DNA from 4 places in the Thalassospira sp. B30-1 genome. Region 1 is predicted to be linked to each of the others. Evidence: predicted binding sites of a transcription regulator. Region 1 holds the regulator's gene; each other region holds the start of a gene.
The links. The regulator PhoB, encoded in region 1, activates phosphate uptake and scavenging genes when phosphate is short. The targets are predictions, from matches to a motif close to TNTCATAAAACTGTCA.

Region 1 (5,150 bases):
GCGCGACAGAAACACCACCATCCACCAGCAGATCCGCCCCATAGGTCAAGGCGACAATCCCGATAACAGTGGCAACAATCGGCTTGAGCCAACCGCTTGGTACTTCGCCGACTTCGTCGACTTCTTCCTCATGCAGGTGGCTGGCATCACCCGGGCTTTTTTTGTCATGCTGATAGGTAAAGTACCAGATCGCTGCCAGAACCAGCAGCATCACCGCCCCAGCCCAGCGTTCGACAACGCCAAACATGCAAAGCCCGATGAACAGAACGGTCCCCAGCAGCATGGTGCCGCCATCGCGCACAACCATGGTCCGCGATGCCGTAATCGGTTTTAGAACCGCTGTTGCGCCGAGGATCAAAAGAATATTGGCAATGTTAGAACCAACCACGTTCCCCATCGCGATGTCGCCCGACCCGGCAAGCGCCGCATTCAGCGACACGACAAATTCGGGGGCCGACGTCCCAGCGGCAACCACGGTCAAACCAACAATGATCTTGGAAACCCCCATCAACAGCGCCAGACCGACAGCACCGCGAACAATGAACTCACCACCGGCAGTCAAAAGCACAAGACCACCGATAATCTGCAAATAGGGGATGAACTGTTCCAATTCCGGCCTGCTCGTTTGGGGAAATTTCTGATTGTTCCATGCCCTTTTACGGGCCAGCGGAACATGGCATTGCGAACGTAGAATAGCAAGCTGCGTCGTCCCGTCGTAATACCATTCGTCACATCGGTGTGATGCGGTTCCCACACTGGCACGCATACCGAAAGCAATCGTCGCGGTCGCCTGCTCTTAAGACGTGTCATCCATCACAGATGCCCTCTCATACGCGAAATTTCCATAGAAATCATAGGGGTATTTCCGCTATCCTGATTTGAACGACTTCCTTTACACGCCTATCTGCGCCGGACGCATAATCCATCATGTCACACAGCGTTCTTTTCGAGCTGTTCCTTGTCCTGACCGCCGCGGTGATTGCCGTCCCGCTGGCACAGAAATTACGTGCGAACTCGATCATCGGTTTCCTGATCGGCGGCTTTTGCATCGGCCCTTTCGGTTTTGGCCTGATCAGTGACCGCGAAGACATTTCAACCGTCGCCGAGCTTGGCATTGTCTTTCTGCTGTTCATGATCGGTCTTGAATTGTCGCGCGAACGCCTGCGCGTGATTGGGGGCCGGTTCGCGACCCTTGGTTTCCTGCAGATCGGCGTCACGATGGCCGTGATGTTCGGTGTATTGCTGCTGATCAATTACGATATGCCCGCCTCCATCGTGATTGCCGGAGCACTGGCCCTGTCATCAACAGCCATTATCCTTAAACAGCTTTCTGATGAACGCCAGTTGCACACACGTTTCGGGCGTGCAGCCCTTGCCATCCTGCTGTTGCAGGACGTTGCGGTTGGTCCCTTCCTGATCATGGTGCAGGCCGCTGGCAATGCCGGGAGCGAAACCAGCCCCTGGATCAGCGCACTAAGCGGTGTGGGGGCGGTTGCTGTATTGTTGCTGACCGGTCGTTATCTCCTGCCGCGACTGTTTCGGTATATTGCGGCTCTTAAAAACCCGGAACTTTTTGCAATCGGGACCCTGTTTGTCGTTCTGGCTGCCAGCACATTGACCGAAGCCGCGGGCCTTTCAATGGCGCTTGGTGCCTTTATCGCCGGGGTAATGTTGGCCGAAACCGAATTCCGCCATCAGATCGAAGCCGACATTTCGCCATTTCGCGGTGTTTTCCTGTCGCTGTTCTTCATGTCTGTGGGAATGTCGGTCAATGCCAATGTGGTCATCGGTCAGGCCGGAACGATCATTTTGTGGCTGATCGGGCTTCTGGTCATAAAGGCAGCGGTTCTTTTCGGATTGTCCCTGCTGATCGGCTTTAACCGTGCATCTTCAATTCGGGTCGCCATGAGCCTGGCCGCCGGTGGTGAATTCGCCTTCGTCATGCTTGCACTGGCATCGCAGAACGGGGCGGTTCCGATTGACATCGCCGTGATGCTGATCCCGGTGGTTGCGATTTCGATGGGTCTGACGCCGACTTTGATTTCGCTCGGCCACCGCATCGAACAGAAGCTTCATCCAAAGGAAACCGATCAGCTAAGCGAGATCTCGGATGAAACCGACGGCATTCAGAAACATGTTCTGGTGATTGGTTGCGGGCGCGTCGGCCGGGTTCTGGCCCGTCTGCTGCGCACCAAGGAAATCCCGTTTATCGTTCTGGAATCCGATGCCCAACAGGTTTCGCGTGGCCGAGCCGAAGGTCTGCCTGTTTATTTTGCCGATGGGTCCCGACCGGAAACATTTCGTGCCGCCCATACCGAACAGGCCCATATTGCCGCCGTTGCCATGGGCAACCCGCACGCAACCGAAAAGACCGTCGCCTTGCTGCGACAGCATTATCCGCATCTGAAAATCTTTGCCCGTGCCCAGGACATCACCCATATCGGTCCGCTGTCACGCAGTGGTGCCGATGCGGCCATCCCCGAGGTACTTGAAACCGGTTTACGCCTGTCCGATCACGTTCTGGCGGCCTGCGATATCCCGCAGGAAGATATCGATATCGAAATAGCCAAGTTCCGGCGTGCCGATATGCTGCTGATGAACGAACTTGCCCCGCGCACCGCGCGCCAAAAAACCGAAGACCAGGCACAAAAAACTGCCAAACCGGCAAAATCCAGGAAAAGCACCTGAAACACAAAGACCCCCATCACGAGAATGGGGGTCTTTCGTTTCGTCTTCCAGAATAACCGCAATCAAGCGGCTTCGACATCCAGTGCATAGCCAGCAGCACGAACCGTGCGGATCACATCGCGCGTTCCCTTGACGTCATTCAATGCCTTGCGCAGACGACGAATGTGAACGTCAACCGTGCGGGTTTCGACATAGATATTCGGCCCCCAAACCGCATTCAGAAGCTGCTCGCGCGAGAAAACCCGCCCCGGATGTTCCAGGAAATAACGCAGCAGACGGAATTCGGTTGGGCCAAGATGGATAGCCTTGCCGTTACGACTGACACGATGGGCGGCCAGATCCATTTCGATATCGGAATAGATCAACTGCCCTTGTGGTTGCGCCGGACCGGATCGACGCAGAAGTGCGCGAATACGGGCCAGCAATTCACCAATCGCAAACGGCTTGGTTACATAATCATCGGCCCCGGTATCAAGGCCGCGGATGCGGTCGCCTTCTTCGCCACGCGCCGTAACCATGATCACCGGCAAATCGCGGCTTTCAGGCTTCCGGCGGATCTGGCGGCAAACCTCGATCCCTGACATCACCGGCAGCATCCAGTCCAGAAGGACCAGATCGACATGGGTTTCGGCCAGAATTTTCAACGCTTCGTCACCGTCCCCGGCTTCGACAACCTGCATCCCCTCGCGTTCGAGGTTGTAGCGCAACATGGTTACGATTGCAGCTTCGTCCTCGACGATAAGAACCGTTGGGTCCATCTTCCTATGCTCCAGTGTCACTCATTCGGTTCTACGACGGCAAAGTTCGCCGCGTCATTTTTTGGCCGAGTATCCATCGGCAGGTCTTCGCCCTTGATCCGGTAATAGATCGTTTCGGCAATGTTGGTCGCATGATCGCCAATACGTTCGATATTCTTGGCGATAAACAGCAGATGGGTCGATGCCGTGATGTTACGCGGATCTTCCATCATATAGGTCAGCAGTTCACGGAACAGGGAATTGTACATATCGTCAACTTCCTGATCGCGCGCCCAGACACGCTGGGCCTTTTCCGCATCACCTTCGATATAGGCATCCAGAACGTCCTTGATGATTTCCTGGCACAGCTTGGCCATGTTCGGGATCACCTGAACCGGGCGGATCGGCGGCACCTGGTTAAGAACCTGCGCACGCTTGGCGATATTTTTCGCCAGATCACCGATACGTTCTAGATCGTTGGACAGTTTAAGCGCGGTCACCACCTGTCGCAGGTCATCTGCCATCGGCTGACGCAGGGCCAGAAGACGTACGGCAAAATCCTGCACTTCCTGTTCCAGCGTATCGATACGGTGATCGGAAAGAATGACCTTCTCGGCCAGTTCAGAATCCCGTTTAACGATCGCACGAATGGCGGAAATCAGCTGACTTTCGGCAAGCCCGCCCATCTGCGAAATGATGTTGTTCAGACGGGTCAGTTCTTCGTCAAACGAACTGACGATATGATGTTTCTCATCGACCATCGAAAATACTCCTGCCCGGACTTAACCGAAGCGACCCGTAATGTATCCCTTGGTGCGCTCGTCCTTGGGATTGGTGAAAATCTGATCGGTTTCGCCCACTTCGACCAGCTTGCCGAGATGGAAAAACGCCGTGCGCTGCGACACGCGGGCAGCCTGCTGCATGGAGTGCGTCACGATCACAATGGTGTAGTTCGAACGAAGCTCGTCGATCAGTTCCTCGACCTTTGCGGTTGCAATCGGGTCAAGTGCCGAACACGGTTCATCCATCAGGATGACTTCGGGGCTGACGGCAACCGCACGTGCAATGCAAAGACGCTGCTGCTGCCCACCAGAAAGACCGGTTGCCGGTTCCGGCAGACGGTCTTTGACTTCTTTCAGTAGACCCGCCCGTTCAAGCGAGGTCATGACGATTTCATCGAGCTCGTCGCGCGAATTCACCAGACCGTGAATACGTGGGCCATAGGCCACGTTGTCATAAATCGACTTCGGGAACGGGTTCGGTTTCTGGAACACCATGCCAATGCGCGCGCGCAACTGAACAACGTCGATTGCCTTGTCATAGATATCACGGTCATCAAGCGTTACCTTGCCCTTGATCGTGACACCGTCAATCGTGTCATTCATGCGGTTCATGCACCGCAGGAAGGTTGATTTGCCGCAGCCCGACGGGCCGATAAGTGCTGTGACCTGACGTTCGACAATGTCAAGATTGACATCAAAAAGCGCCTGGTTGTCGCCGTAGAAAAGATTGAGGTCACGGGCCGTCATTTTCGGGCTAGTGACTGACGGCTCTGCCGTCATTGCGCTTTGAGTTACAACAGCCATTTTACCACTTCCGTTCAAATTTCTTGCGCAGATACACGGCCAATCCGTTCATCAGAATCAGGAAGCCCAGCAAGACCATGATGGCCGCCGAAGTCTTCTCGACAAAGGCACGTTCCGGACTATCCGCCCACAGATAAAT
Region 2 (5,150 bases), 190 kb from region 1:
GCTTCGATGATGATGCTTGATCCATCAAGTCCCGGGAAATTGCCCCCGCCACCAGCACGGTAATTATTGGTCGCAACCACGAATTTCTGATCGTCGGCAACCGGCTTGCCATCATAGGTCAGATTGATGACGCGGTGCGCGTCCTTGTTTACCACCTCGCCTGATGCGTTGTATCTGGCCGGTTGGGTTACATCGATCTGGTAATTGACCCCATCAATGACGTCAAAGTTATAGGTCGGGAATGTCTCGTTGATCAGCGGCTGCTCTTCCCGGCTGTTCGGGTCAATCTGATTGAACTGTACGGCCGACATTTCCAACCATTCACGGACCTGCGCACCATCAAGCAGCACCGCCCGCAATGTATTGGGATAGATATAAAGATCGGCAACGTTCTTTAGTGCGATCTTGCCTTCGGGGATGTCGGTGAAATATTCCGGGCCGCCACGGCCACCGGCCTTGAACGGTGCACCCGCCGACAGGATCGGCATCCCGTCATATTCCGAGCCCTTCAGGATACGTTCCAGATACCATTTCTGGGCATTGGTCACGATCTGGATCGACGGATCATCGGCCACCAGTGCAAAGAAGCTGTTGATCGGGGCGACCGTCGTACCGACACCTTCGCGCATATAGGCAATGGTTGCCTCGTGCTCTTCTTTAACCGCCTCTATCACTTCCGGGTCGGCATCGACCAGCGGGGTGATATCACGGCCTTCTCGGTGATAAATCGGACGTGCTTCCGAAAAGCTGTCGGTCACCTTCCATTCCCCGGCATCATTGACCGAAAGTGTCAGGTCAATCACGCCAAGGTGGCTGCCCCAGAAGCCCGGCATAACGGCGGCCACACCATTGATCGTGCCTTTGGCAAGGTCGACACCGTCTATATTTGCATAGGCATCGGACGGGAACACCGTATGGGCATGGCCAAACAGGATGGCATCAATGCCGTCAACCTGGCTCAGATAATAGGTGGCGTTTTCTTCCATACCTTCACGTGCCAGTGTCGACAGGCCCGAATGCGGCACCGCAATCACGATGTCCGCGCCCTTTTCGCGCATTTCCGGCACGTATTTTCTGGCCATTTCGACAATGTCCTTGGTCACGACATTGCCTTCCAGATTGGCCTTGTCCCACTGCATGATCTGCGGCGGGACAAACCCGATCACGCCGACCTTGGCCTTGTGCTTTTTGCCGTCGCCATCGGTAAATTCACGATCAAGGATCACATAGGGCTGGAAATACGGTTTGTCATTTTCGGCATCATTATCGCCGTCATCGGCAAACACATTGGCACTGACATAGGGGAATTTGGCCCCCGAAAGACTTTTGCCCAGGAAATCGAGACCATAGTTGAATTCATGATTGCCGATATTGGCCGCGTCATAACCCAAAAGGTTCATCGCCTTGTAAACCGGATGCACCTCGCCCTCTTTCAGGCCGTGGCGCTTTGCCATGTAATCGCCAAGCGGGTTGCCCTGGATCAGGTCACCATTATCGATCAGGACGACGTTTTCGGCCTCACCGCGCGCGTTTTTCAACAGGGTCGCGACCTTGGCCAGACCGACCGTATCCGACGAACTGTCACGATAATAATCGTAATTGACCAGATGCGTGTGGATATCGGTGGTTTCCAGAATGCGCAACGATACGGCGCTGTCGGCCAATGCCGTGCCGCTGGCAAGCGCGACCGTCAGTGACAAGACTGATCCCGCAACTGCGCGACCAAAAAATGCACGACCGGCCAGACGAAAATATGACATGTGAAAGGGTCCCTGTTGAAGCGATGCTCGTGCCTGACATTATGATTGTTCGTTTGGTCAGGATTTGAAGATTTTGCGAAAATAGCAAGGCAAACACAAATGAAAACGCCCGCAAGATGATCGCGGGCGTTTTCCATATTGAAATTCTGCACCAGTTCAGGCGGCTTTTGTTACTCCGCCGGGCGCAGCATTGGTTGATCGGACTTATATCCCATAACCACCTCTTTCCCCGGCTCCGGGTCATCGGGCACATTCAGCGCCAGAACCAGTGACACCAACGCCATCGCCGCCCCGGCCAAAAACACCGCTGACGGCGAAATCAGCCACAACAACCCGAACGCCACCGGGATGAACACTGCGGCAATATGGTTGATGGTAAAGCTGACACCCGCCGTGGATGAAATGTCGGCCGGATCGGCGATTTTCTGGAAATAGGTTTTGATCGCAATCGCCATCGCAAAGAACAGATGATCGATGACATAAAGCGCCCCGGCCAGCTTGTCGCTTTCGACAAAGGCATAAGACACAAATACAATGAACAACCCTATATATTCAAATGTCAGGGCCTTGCGTTCGCCCCACTTGCCGATCAGCTTCCCGATCTTGGGGGCCATCACCATATTGATCGCATGGTTCAGAAGGAACAGAAGCGTAATGGTGGCGGCATCATAACCAAACTTCTCGACCATCAGGAACCCGGCAAACACCGTGAAAATCTGGCGGCGTGCCCCGCTCATGAAGGTCAGGGCGTAATAAAGCCAGTACCGTTTACGCAGGATCAGTTTTTTGGTCTGCGGGTGGGCATCGGCAAATTTCGGGAAGGCCATCCAGGCAAACAGCGCGGCAATAACCGTCAAGGCCCCGCCAAACAGATAGACATAGCGATATTCGACATCGAGAAGTTCCAGCATCGCCCAGACAATGCCGAACATCACCAGCGACGATAACGATTTCGCCGAAAGCTGTCGGCCCATCACCATCGCGGTGCGGTCCTTTTTCACCCATTGCAACGACAATGCCTGCTGCATGGTTTCAAAATAATGGAACCCGATCGACATCAGAACCGTCGTGCAATAAAGCCCGACGACGGTGGGGAAATAGCCCGAAATCGCCACCCCGATGCCCAGCACCAGAAGCGAGATCAGCGCAAAGGTCTGCTCGCGCAGGATGATCAGCACAAAAATCGCGGTAAAGGCCATAAAACCCGGAATTTCACGTAACGACTGCAAAATCCCGATCTCTCGACCGGTAAAATCCGCCATCTCGACCGAAAAATTGTTTAACAACGCCATCCATGTCGAAAACGACAACGGCATCGCAGCCGCCATGAAAATCAGCAGCACTTCCGGGTTGCGCCATCCCTTATGCGCAACCGCCCCACCCGACAGATCGGGATTGCCCGGCACCTCGATGGGGGCGGCATGGGTGCTTGTTTCCGGTTGTAAATCCTTGGACATGATGTTTCCCCGCACGGAACCGGTGGCAATTGGGGCACGTGCTTTTATCTGTTTGGTTGGAAGGACTTCAAACTAGCGTTGCCGCACACGTCTGTCTTGCGATAATCTGCCATCATATATTGCAAACAGGACATTCTTATGGATGGATCACGGGATATCCCGAAATATCCGCAACATTCCCGTCCCCGGCCCGATCACCTGCCGCGTCCGGTTTATGTCCGCATGAGCGACCTTCCCGCCGGGTACAGCATCGGCGCGCACAGTCACGACTGGCATCAACTGATTTTTGCCATCGAAGGCACCATGACCGTCACCACCAAAGCCGGCATCTGGGTCGTCCCGCCCCAGCGCGCGGTCTGGGTGCCGCCGGGCGTTGAACATGCCGTCAGTCACGCCACCTTCACCCGTGCGCGCCATATCTATATCGATAAAAATGCCCCGGTCGATTTGCCGGATCGCTGCACGGTGCTGGATGTAAGCCCGCTTCTGCGTGAACTGATCCGGGCCGCAACCGAAATCCCGATTGAATATGACGAAGCCGGGGCTGAGGGGCGGCTGATCCGCGTGCTGCTTGATCAGCTTAAACCGCCCAGAGACGATAACCTGCATCTGCCCGCCCCCAAGGATCCGCGCCTGGCGCGCATCTGCGAACAGTTGCAGGCCAATCCGTCTGATAACCGAACCCTTGATAACTGGTCGCGCGATTGCGGTGCATCGTCACGCACGCTGGCCCGCCTGTTTCAACGCGAAACCGGCATGCCGTTTCGCGACTGGCGGCAAAAGCTGCGCCTGCTTTACGCGCTTGAAAAACTGGCCCATCATCGACCGGTCACCGAGGTCGCTCTTGATCTCGGTTATGAAAACACCTCGGCCTTTATCGCGATGTTTCGCAAGGCCACCGGCAAAACGCCGGGTGGGTATTTCCGGTAACGCAGGAGGATGAAATGAGCGAAAAATCATACAATGGCGGCTGCCAGTGCGGTGCGGTGCGTTATCGTGTCGACAAGCTTGATCTGGATAAATCGATCACTTGCAATTGTTCGCGCTGCCAGAAACTCGGATCGGTTCTGGCCTTTACGCCGCGCGATAATTTCGTACTGAAATCCGGCGGGCAGAACCTGACCGAATATCTTTTCAACGATAAAAAGATCAGTCACCAGTTCTGCAAAACCTGCGGCATCCAAAGCTTTGCCTATGGCCAACTGCCCGACGGCAGCAAAATGGCCGCCATCAACGTCAACTGCCTTGACGATGTCGACCCGCGCAGCCTGACCCCGCATCATGTCGATGGCAAAAGCCACTAATTACCCCCCTCACAATCATCATTCCTGCGAAGGCATGAATCCAGACGGGTCCGCGAACAGATGACAAATTGGTGTATCGACTGCGCGCGATCCCTAAAATCGACCACTGAGTTTCGCTCGACCCTGATATGAAAAAATCTCAGTATTTCATACGACTTATTCAGGGTACTGCTTGATAAGCGGGACATCCTTCCCGCCAAATGCAGGGTAATCCCGAAAATGGGCAGTGTATGGTCCGGGATCGGCTTGCGGCTTGCCGCCACCGGTCTGTTTGCAGTGATGAGTTTGTTTGTCCGTCTGGCCTCGTTCGAGGCACCGGTCGGGCAAATCATGTTCTGGCGAAGCTCTGTCGCCCTGATCCCCATCGTCCTGTATCTGATGTGGCGACGCCAGTTTCCGCGCGGCCTTCGCACCGCCCGACCGTTCGGGCACCTGAAACGCAGCACCTTCGGCCTTGTGTCGATGTTCTTTTCGTTTCTGTCGCTCGCCTATCTGCCGCTTGCCCTTGCGACGGCTCTTGGCTTCCTCGCCCCGCTTCTCGTCTTGCCGGTAGCGATGATCATGTTGCGTGAAAAGCCCGGCATGGCGGTCTTTACCGCGACCTTTGCCGGTTTTGGCGGGGTGTTCCT
Region 3 (5,150 bases), 2.0 Mb from region 1:
CCATTGCGGCCCTTAAGGATACCGATCCGCTGATTGACCCGGCCCTTGAATTGCAGCGCCTTCAGATGACGATTGATGACAATGTCGTCACCGAGGTAACGCTTAAAGAAGGCATGGGCCAGATCAAGACCGACCGCATGAACAAGGCGATTGACCAGGTCAGCCTGGCATTTGGCATTGAAAACAAGCCAACCGTTGCGGATATCTTCACCGACATTTTCATGCCCGGCGATAAAGACCGGATGCTGAAATAACTGGCACGCCAGACCACGCAAACGGGGCCGGGCAAACCGGCCCCGATACATAATAAATCATCAGGATACGCAGGGGGATGACTGCCGTGTCGAAAAGCTTTGTCGAACTCGACAATGTCCGGCTTCGTTACAGCGAAGGTGACGATCTGGCATTGGAAACAACAAACATGAAGATCAACAAGGGCGAATTCATTGCCGTTGTCGGACCTTCGGGATGTGGCAAGTCATCGCTGCTGAAACTGGTATCGGGGCTGATGCCGCCCAGCGAAGGCACGGTTATCGTCGATAACAAGGAAGTTTCCGGGCCGCTTAAGATCGTCGGCATGGCGTTTCAGAACCCGACCCTTCTGCCGTGGCGAACGACCCTTGATAACGTCCTGCTGCCGATGGAAATCGTCAAACCGCATCGCAACCGCCTGCGCAAGCACCGTGCCGAATATGAAGACCGCGCGCGAGAGCTTCTCGCCAGTGTCGGGCTTGCCGGGCACGAAGACAAATACCCGTGGGAATTGTCAGGCGGGATGCAGCAACGCGCATCGCTCTGCCGGTCATTGATCCATGAACCGGACCTTCTGATGCTCGACGAGCCGTTCGGTGCCCTTGATGCCTTCACCCGCGAAGAGCTTTGGGACATTCTGCAGAACCTTTGGATGGTGCGGCCCTTTACCGTCATTCTTGTCACCCATGATCTGCGCGAAGCAGCCTATCTCGCCGATACGATTTATGTGATGTCCAAGCGCCCGGGTACGATTTTGGTCCAGCGCGAAAACACCCTGCCCCGTCCGCGCGATCAGGAAACGACATTCACGCAGCCCTTCACCGATCTGGTCCACGAATTGCGCAGTCACATCCGTGACGTGCGCGCGGCATAAGGGAAGGTTGAAAGCATCATGGCCAAGAAAAAAGACCTGTCCAAAGCCACTCCCTGGATCAGTGCAATCGGGCTTTTCGTGATCTGGGAACTGATTGTCCGGATTTTCAATATTCCGGTCTATATCCTGCCGACCCCGTCGGAAAGCATCATGGTCGGCTGGGATTTCCGCGGTGCGATCTGGATGCATGCGGTTCATACGCTTTATACGACCCTGGCGGGCTTTGCCATTGCGGTTGTGTTTGGCGTGGTTCTGGGCGCGCTTGTCGGGTCCAGCAAGGCGGTTTATGACGCGGCCAACCCGCTTCTGGTCGGGTTCAATTCGGTGCCAAAGGTGGCACTGGTCCCGGTTCTTGTCATGTGGTTTGGCATCGGTACGGTGCCCGCGATCATCACCGCATTCCTGATTTCGTTCTTCCCGATTGTGGTCAATGTGGCGACGGGACTGGCAACGCTTGAACCCGAATTGCGCGATGTGTTGCGATCCCTTGGCGCGACCCGGCGCGATATTCTGATCAAGGTCGGCTTCCCTCGCGCCATGCCCTATTTCTTTGCATCGCTTAAGGTCGCGATCACGCTGGCCTTTGTCGGTTCGGTGATTTCCGAAACCGTCGCATCGAACCTTGGCGTTGGCTATCTGATGTTGTCGGCATCATCGAAATTCAACATGCCGCTGGTGTTTGCCGGGTTGCTGGTGATCGCGGTGATGGGGATTGCGATGTACGAGCTGTTTAACATCATCGAACGCCGGTCCACCAAATGGGCCAATCGCGGAAATCCGACCAATTAAGATCGCACCTCTTGGGCACGCAAAAGGCCGGGAAAACCCCGGCCTTTTGATGTTCTGGCGATTGCGATAAAGCCTTAGGACAGATGGGTATCAAAGAAACCCATCGTGCGTTCCCACGACAGTTTGGCATCCTCGGCGTCATAACGGCCACCGGTCGGATTGGCAAAGGCGTGGTCGGCTTCGTACCAGAAAATCTGGTAATCGGTTTTCCCGGCTTCCTTGAGGGATTCCTCGAACCCATTGACCATCGATTTGTTGATGCTTTTATCAAGGGTGCCGAAATGCCCCATCAGCGGCGCGTTCAGGGTTGAAACCTGCTCGGCGGTCTTTTTGACATTGCCGTAATAGACAACAACCGCATCAACATCGGCGGCAAGCGCGGTATTGAGCGACCAGCCACCACCAAAGCACCAGCCAACCGTTCCCACCTTGCCGGTTGAATCCTTGTGATTTTTAAGGAATTTGACGGATTCCTGCAATTTCTCGGTGGCAATCGCCGGATTGACCGCCGACATCAGCGCCTTTGCCCCATCCGCCGTGGTTGCGGGTGGCTTGCCATACAGATCAACCGCAAGCGCGATATAGCCCTGCTTGGCATATTCTGCCGCAACCGCGCGGATTTGATCATTCAGCCCCCACCATTCATGGATCAGAATGACGGTCGGGGCCGGAAGGGTTGCCGGCATGGCGATTTCGGCGGTCATTTTTTCCCCGCCCGGCGTGGTGATGGTCACGGGGGACAATGTCGATCCGGCGGCATGGGCCAAAATCGGATCGGCCAGAATAACCGCAAGCGGCAAGGCAACCGCGCCTTTAAGGAACAGACGGCGATCTTCATCCGTGGCCTTCGGCGGCGGGCCGAGATGGTCGTTTACGCCACATCCGTCAAGCGTGCACATATTCAAGCCTCCTCTGTCTTGTTACGATCAGGCGTTTTTTTCAGGTTGTATTTTGCATGATGCTCTTCGCGTCATCATTTCGCAAGATGCGAAGAATTTGCAAATCACGCGCGCGTCACAAATCCCTGTCACCCCAAAGAGTACGCACTCAAACCCGTTACAGATCAACCCTTTGTACCGCCATCCTGGCAATTGTCATGCAAATGTCCCCTTGCCCTGTCTGCTGTTGCCTGCTTTAACAGCCAAACGTCGATCCCGTTCCCAATCATCCGAGGAAATCATGCGTACTATCGAAACGGTTCTTTTTGATCTGGGCGGCGTTCTGGTCGATTGGGATCCACGGCATCTGTATCGCAAGATTTTCAAAGATGATGCCGAAATGGAACGTTTCCTGACAGAAATCTGTCATCCGCACTGGAATTTCCTGCATGACAAGGGTGCGCTTCGCTTTGCCAAATCGATCCCCGATCTTCAGCATCGCTATCCGGAATATAGCGACCAGATCGCGGCATGGATGGACCGCTGGCCGGAAATGATGAAGGGGTCGATTGACCGCACCGTTCATATTCTTGAAGAACTGAAATCACGCGGCAATGTGCGTTTGTTTGCGCTGACCAACTGGTCGGCGGATACCTGGCCGCATGCGATTGAACGGTTCGGTTTCCTAAGCCATTTCGAAGGCATTCTGGTCTCGGGTCAGGAAAAACTGGCCAAGCCCGACCCGCAGATTTTCGATCTTACCGCCGCGCGGTTCAAGCTTGATCCGCGCGAAACCCTGTTTATCGACGACAGTGAAAAGAATATCCAGCAGGCGCGCGAAATGGGCTTTGCCACCCACTGGTTCCGTGACCCGATCCGCCTGCGTCGTGATTTGATGGAATATGGCCTGCTTTAAAAACAGTCAGTGCCGCTTGGCCGTCAGGTAATTGGCAAAGCACTGTTCGAAAACATATTTCCAGCCGCTTTCGTATCCGTCGCGGACCATCGGGGCGATTTCGCCCAGATTTTTCCAGTCCCAATGCTTGAGCCGGATCACACAGCGGCCAAAGGCATTCTGTTCGAACGTGACACTGATGCGGGTATAAGCCCCTTCTTCCCAGCCCGGATGCCAGGTAAAGGCAACATGTTCGCCTGCCTGCCAGATATCGACAGTGCCCCAGACCACCGGATCGCGGCCCTTGGCATGCTCGACAATCTTGCCGCCAAGGCCCGGATTGATTTCGACCGATTTGCAGTTTTCACGCGCCAGCGAATGGCTGTCGGTCGGCCACCAATTGCCAAAGCCATTGGTGAATGCCTCGAACGCGTATTCCGGTTCGACCGGAACGGTGATTTCCACCCGGATCGGTTTCAGGTCGTCATCTTTGTGATCGGCTTCAGGCAACATCGCGGCCAGTTCCCCACATGGTTTCCAGCAATCCGGGCAGCTGATCGAAATGATCAATCACGGCATGCGCCCCGGCATTGTTCAGCGTTTCAATATCGTGATAGCCCCAACTGACACCAATCGACAGCATCCCCGCCGCCCGGCCCATTTCGATATCATAGGCGGTATCGCCAATGATCACCGCATTGGGCGCATCCACGCCGGTTTCATCCATGGCGGCGTGCAACATCGACGGATGGGGTTTGCTCGGATGATTGTCGCATGTCTGAAGGGTAACGAACCGGCCTTCAAGTGCGTTGCGCGCCAGAACGGCATCAAGACCGCGGCGCGCCTTGCCCGTCGCAACCCCCAAAAGCCAGTTGCGCGTATCCAGTGCGGCCAGCATTTCGCGCACACCGGGGAAAAGCGGCTCGTAAAAATCCGGGGTCTGGCGCAATTCAAAGAATGCCGCCTTATAGGCCGCGGTGACGCCTTCAATAATTGCGTCATCGATCATGCCCGGTGCGGCAAGCTTGCGGATCGCTTCAGGCAGGCTCAGACCGATGATGGTACGTGTCTTTTCAAGGCCGGGGCAATCAAGGTCATGTGCGGCAAAGGCATGATCCATGCAATGCGCAATCGCATGCTGGCTATCAACCAGCGTACCGTCACAATCAAATACCACAAGCCTGAGCGGATCGTTCGCCATCAAAAGTCATCCAGTTCTGTTCATATCGCGGCGGAGATTATTCCAAAGTCCGCCAAAGATCGAGTCTCTAGCCCATGCAAAGTCGACGCATTTTTTGCTCTGCGGCAAGCAATGGAAACCAATGGTGAATTTCAACACACTTCCGAACACCCCAAGGTAGAGTTAGGATGATTCTGTTAGCACGCAAACTGCGGAGGCTGAACATGCTCACACTGCGGGACTGCATCGATTTTAGCGATCTGAGCGAGGAGGAAATCCTCG
Region 4 (5,150 bases), 920 kb from region 1:
CCACCGCACCCGAACCGACGACGGAGCCGATCCCGATGGTAACCCCACCCTGAACAATCGCGCCATGCCCGATCCAGACATCATGATCAAGCTTGACCCGCTTTTCCCGGCGCCAGTCAAAAAATGCCGGATCATCATCGCCAAGCTCATAGGCACTCGACCGGTACTGGAAATGATGCATCGATGCCCGGTCCATCGGGTGCTGCCCCGGATTGATCCGCGTGTGGGCGGCGATATTTACGAATTTCCCGATGTCGGAATAGATGATCTCGCTGTCATTGACGACATAGGAATAATCACCCATCACGCTTTCGCGGATGCTGGTGCGCGGGCCAATTTCGGTCCAGACACCAAATTCGCAATCAACCACCACCGCACTCGGATCAATCGTCGGGGCCTCCGACAATTGTTTCATTGCCGGTTTGGCCTGCGTAATCTTGAACGTCATGGATCAGGTCACCAGTTTGCGCAGACGCTGCGAAATCACATCAAGCAGACTAACCGATATGATGATGATGATCATGACCGCTGCGGTTTCCGCGTAATAAAATGCGCGGATATATTCCCACAAAACCATGCCAATGCCACCCGCACCAACGATGCCAAGAACGGTTGCCGACCGCACGTTGCTTTCAAACCGGTACAGCGAATAGGAAATCCAAAGCGGAAGAACCTGCGGGATCACCCCAAAGATGACCTCCTGCAACCCGTTGGCACCGGTGGCCCGGATACCTTCGACCGGTTCGGGATCAATTGCCTCGACGGCTTCTGAAAACAGCTTTGCCAGAACGCCGGTGGTATGGATCCAAAGCGCAAGGACACCTGCAAACGGACCAAGACCAACCGCAACAACGAACAGCATGGCAAAAACCATTTCATTGATCGCGCGGAAGGAATCCATCAGGCGGCGTACCGGCTGGTAAACCCAGAACGGAACGATGTTTTCAGAACACAGAATGCCAAACGGGATCGAACAGACAATCGCAAGCGCCGTACCCCAGATCGCAATCTGGATGGTGATCCACATTTCGCTGACATAGGTTTTCCACATCAGGAAATCCGGCGGGAAAAACCCGTCCGCGAAATCGACCATGTTGCCACTGTTTTCCACCAGCGCCATCGGACGCATATCCGCGCCTTCCCAGGACCAGGCCAGAAGACCCATGATGATGGTCCATAAAAGAATATTGGCAGCGGATCGTTTCAGATCGCGTGGCGGAAGTTCCGCCGGTGCCGCCGCGGCAGAAGAAATACTGCTGTTCATGGTGTTAATCCCGGATGGTAAAAAAGCAAACAGGGAGCCCGCATGCGGGCCCCCTGCCATAGAACCGGTTACTCGTAAGAAACCAGAATGTCGAGTTCGGCCAGTTTCATGTCGATCTCGGCAATGCGGGCAGCTTTTTCATCCGCCGACAATTCTGCCGTGTTCTCGATTTTCAGCTTGTTTTTATACAGTTCAAGCTGACGGATCGGGTAAAGCTGCGCATTGCTGCTTTCCATGAACTTGCCCATGCCATCCTGAATGCCGCCAAGAACCTTGTTGGCTTCTTCAACATTGCCCAGACGACCATAACCAAGGAAGAACGCCTTGATTTCGGATTTCAGTTCACGCGACATATCCTTGCGATAAACCATCGGATCAGACGGGATCAGCGGCGAGGTCCAGATCACCTTGACCTTGTCGGTGATTTCCGGCTTGACCATCTGGGTGCGGGCAAGCTGTTCGGAATTGTTGGCTGCAACATCAACCTGATTATTGGCAGTCGCCATCAGGTTGGTTTCATGGTTCGCATTGCGAACGGTCTTGAAGCAGTTTTTCGGATCAACGCCGTTCTGCGCAAAGACGTAATAGGTCGGAACCAGGAAGCCAGAGGTCGAGTTCGGATCACCGATACCGAAGTTAAGCGTGCCGTCGCATTTCAGCATATCAGCAAGCGTGTTGAGCTTGTCGTTATCAGCCTGGGTGATGATGTGGGAATAATAGCCGTTCGTGCCATCGCTTTTGGACGTCTGGACGAAAACCTCGCCGCCCGCACGATCAACGGCTTCCATCGCCGACTTGTTACCGAACCAGCCAACGTGAACCTTGCCAAAACGCATGCCTTCGATGATCCCGGCATAGTCCGGCGCGAAGAATGCTTCGACATCCTTGCCAAGGGCTTCTTCCAAATCCTCGATCAACGGCTGCCACTGGGCTTTCAGGTTGGAGCTGGATTCAGTTGAGATAAAGCCGAAAACGATGGTTTCCGGGTCTTTTTCAAGCGGCTTGAATTCGACATCGGCATAGGCCACGCCGGTTACGAGCATGCTGGCAGCAAGGGCTGCGGATGCAATTGTCTTGCGGATCATGGGAAGTCCCCCGTCAGGTTGGTTGGTAGAGGTGAAATAAAAAGAGGTAAGGCAGAGAGAAATCGTCCTGATCTAGCTTGAAGCGAACGCCAGATCCTTCTCCGCAACCCTGCTCTTGGCCGGAACTTGATCCGGGGCAGGTGCGAAAAGCTCGGAAGAATATTCGCCGTAAAGTTCGCGCAGGAATTCCGGCGTCAGTTCGGTGGATGGGCCGTCAAAAACGACTTCGCCATCGCGCATCGCAATCGTGCGCGCACAATAATCACGGGCATAATCGACCTGATGCAGCGATACGATCACGGTGACATTGTCTTCGCGGTTCACCCGATCAAGCGTATTCATCACCTTGCGTGATGACGCCGGATCAAGCGATGCAATCGGCTCATCGGCCAGAATAAGACGTGCGCCCTGCGTAATCGTGCGCGCAATCGCCGCACGCTGCTGCTGCCCGCCCGAAAGGTTGCGCGCCTTTTTCATCGCATGCCCGTCAATGCCGACACGCTTTAACGCGGTCATTGCCCGCATGCGCTCGGCCTTGGTGAACAGGCAAAGCGACCCGCGCCATGCCGGCACCCGGCCCAGCATCCCGGTCAGAACATTGGTCAGAACCGTCAGGCGGCTGACCAGATTGAATTGCTGAAACACAACGCCGATATCGGCCCGCACCTTGCGCGCACCCCGCGCAATGCGACCGTTCTGCTGGATGACTTCACCGAATACTTCGATCTTGCCACCATCGCGATCCCCGCGCAGCAAACCGGCAATATGACGGATAAGGGTGGATTTGCCCGAACCGGACGCCCCGATCAGCGCGACCATCTCGCCCTCGCGGACCTGTAAACTGACATTGTTCAATGCCCGTTTATCGCGCGAGAAGCTCTTGTTCAGTCCGGAAATATCTACGACCAGCATTAAAGTCCGCCTGCTTGTGTTTCGCTGGTCAAGAAGCTACGCACAAACCGCGACTCTATGGTGACGATGATGTTACAGTTCGATGATTACGACGCCTTCATTTCACCGACAACAATCAAACTTGTCTATACATCAATATATTATTCAAATAAAAAAACGCTCATCCAAGAAATGGCAGTGTAATAATTCAATTATTACTTGTGACCGCGTTCACAAATATGGATACAGGCGGGCCAAATCACAAAAAACCCCGACAGAAAGAAACTGCCGGGGTCTCGTATTTCGCATCATCGCGTATGGATTTACTTGATGGCTTCAATCGCGGCGATGACATCATCTTCGATATCCAGCCCCTGAATTTCCGCATCCCGCCGCGCATTCTGCCCGCGTCGCCCCGGCAACCGCACGGTTTCCTCAAGCGCGATCTCATCTGCGATATAGCGCAAATGATCAATGATCCCCGCCCCGCCAACCGCAACCGGATCAATCGCAATAACCATCTGACCCAATGCCGGCGGCGCACCCTTGTCATCAAACAGCGACGATGACTGATGCCCGAATTGCGCACCGGTCAATCCGGCGGCCAGCATTTCGACCATCATGGCAAGGGCTGCCCCCTTGACCCCGCCTGCCGGAACCATCGTGCCTTCAAGCGCCTTGACCGCATCGGTGGTCGGATTGCCGTCTGCATCCAATGCCCAGTCATCGGGGATCGGAACCCCTTTCTGCTTGGCCGCCATGATCTTGCCGCGCGCCACCTTGGACAATGCCAGATCAATCACGATCGGATCGCCATCGCCGATCGGGGTGGCAAAGGCAATCGGGTTGGTGCCAAACATCGGACGACGCCCACCCCAGGGCGCCATCGCGGCCGGGGCATTGGCAAACATCATCGCCGCCAGCCCCGCCTCGGCCAGTCTTTCCACGGTAAATCCCATCACCCCGGCATGATGGGATTTATGGATTGCCGCCACCGCAATCCCCTGCGCACGCGCGATATCGGGCAATCGTTCGATCATCAGGTCAAGTGCCGGATAGGCAAAGCCGAGCTGCGCATCGATCCGCAACACGGCGGGAAACGGCTGATCGGCAACCGGTTTGGCAAACCCGTCCACCTTGCCCGCACGGGCCTGCGCGGCATAGGCCGGAACGCGGCGCAAACCGTGCCCTCCCTGCCCTGCGGCCTCGGCCGTGATCAGGGCGGTTGCCACCGATCTGGCATTGTCGGGATCAACCTTGCAACGCAGCAGGGTATCACACACAAGCGCATGTGCGTCTGACAGGGTAAGCTTCATGATGATGACCTTAAAGATGGTGGCGGGCCCGGATACCATAGCCCCCGGCACCGCCAAGCGCAAAGGTCTTGTGCACCGCAACCCTGCCAAACCCTTACGACAGAACGATAAAAATGCGCTGTAACCCTGCTAAAATTTCGCCGCAAAGTCGTATGAGTATCCCGGCATGGTTCATGCTGCTCGAAACACGGCATTCAGACCCGGACAGCCTCCAAACACAGGATATTTCCAATGCGCAAAGCAACCTCTTTAACCTTCGCCGCATTTGGCATCGCCAGCAGCCTGTGGCTTGCCGGTTGTGCAGCCACGACCAAACCGGCCGAGGAAAAATCCCCCGCCGACTGGTCGGCCATCGCGGATCGCGACTGGCAATTGATGCGGATTGAGGCCAAAGACAAAACCCTGATGCCAATGACCCCGATCCTCGCCAGCATCAATTTCACCAAGGATGGCAAGGTTGCCGGATCGACCGGTTGCAACCGCTATTTCGGGAATTACACCCGAAACGACACCGCCCTTGATGTCTCCCCGCTTGGCAGCACCAAAATGATGTGCATGGAAAACGCGATGGAGATCGAAGACGCCTTCATCGCC

Region 2: a site for PhoB is predicted at 1,826-1,841, ahead of IT971_RS18100 (bifunctional 2',3'-cyclic-nucleotide 2'-phosphodiesterase/3'-nucleotidase). Genes of this name have one in related genera too.
Region 3: a site for PhoB is predicted at 3,008-3,023, ahead of IT971_RS05960 (HAD family phosphatase). Genes of this name have one in related genera too.
Region 4: a site for PhoB is predicted at 3,334-3,349, ahead of phnC (phosphonate ABC transporter ATP-binding protein). Genes of this name have one in related genera too.

What each region holds. Positions count from the first base shown of each region.
Region 1 is NZ_CP065232.1:4,038,272-4,043,421, forward strand. Features, by position in the region: gene IT971_RS18960 (calcium/sodium antiporter) at 1-610, opposite strand, end outside; gene IT971_RS18965 (cation:proton antiporter) at 928-2,688, shown strand; gene phoB (phosphate regulon transcriptional regulator PhoB) at 2,751-3,446, opposite strand; gene phoU (phosphate signaling complex protein PhoU) at 3,464-4,186, opposite strand; gene pstB (phosphate ABC transporter ATP-binding protein PstB) at 4,208-5,011, opposite strand; gene pstA (phosphate ABC transporter permease PstA) at 5,013-5,150, opposite strand, start outside.
Region 2 is NZ_CP065232.1:3,851,145-3,856,294, forward strand. Features, by position in the region: gene IT971_RS18100 (bifunctional 2',3'-cyclic-nucleotide 2'-phosphodiesterase/3'-nucleotidase) at 1-1,760, opposite strand, end outside; gene IT971_RS18105 (MFS transporter) at 1,931-3,217, opposite strand; gene IT971_RS18110 (helix-turn-helix domain-containing protein) at 3,356-4,147, shown strand; gene IT971_RS18115 (GFA family protein) at 4,162-4,521, shown strand; gene IT971_RS18120 (DMT family transporter) at 4,741-5,150, shown strand, end outside.
Region 3 is NZ_CP065232.1:1,265,195-1,270,344, reverse strand. Features, by position in the region: gene IT971_RS05980 (ABC transporter substrate-binding protein) at 1-254, shown strand, start outside; gene IT971_RS05975 (ABC transporter ATP-binding protein) at 332-1,126, shown strand; gene IT971_RS05970 (ABC transporter permease) at 1,145-1,915, shown strand; gene IT971_RS05965 (dienelactone hydrolase family protein) at 1,990-2,814, opposite strand; gene IT971_RS05960 (HAD family phosphatase) at 3,095-3,709, shown strand; gene IT971_RS05955 (SRPBCC domain-containing protein) at 3,716-4,201, opposite strand; gene IT971_RS05950 (HAD-IA family hydrolase) at 4,191-4,889, opposite strand; gene IT971_RS05945 (hypothetical protein) at 5,093-5,150, shown strand, end outside.
Region 4 is NZ_CP065232.1:168,311-173,460, reverse strand. Features, by position in the region: gene IT971_RS00790 (chloramphenicol acetyltransferase) at 1-448, opposite strand, end outside; gene phnE (phosphonate ABC transporter, permease protein PhnE) at 452-1,264, opposite strand; gene phnD (phosphonate ABC transporter substrate-binding protein) at 1,333-2,349, opposite strand; gene phnC (phosphonate ABC transporter ATP-binding protein) at 2,422-3,261, opposite strand; gene IT971_RS00770 (Ldh family oxidoreductase) at 3,564-4,556, opposite strand; gene IT971_RS00765 (META domain-containing protein) at 4,788-5,150, shown strand, end outside.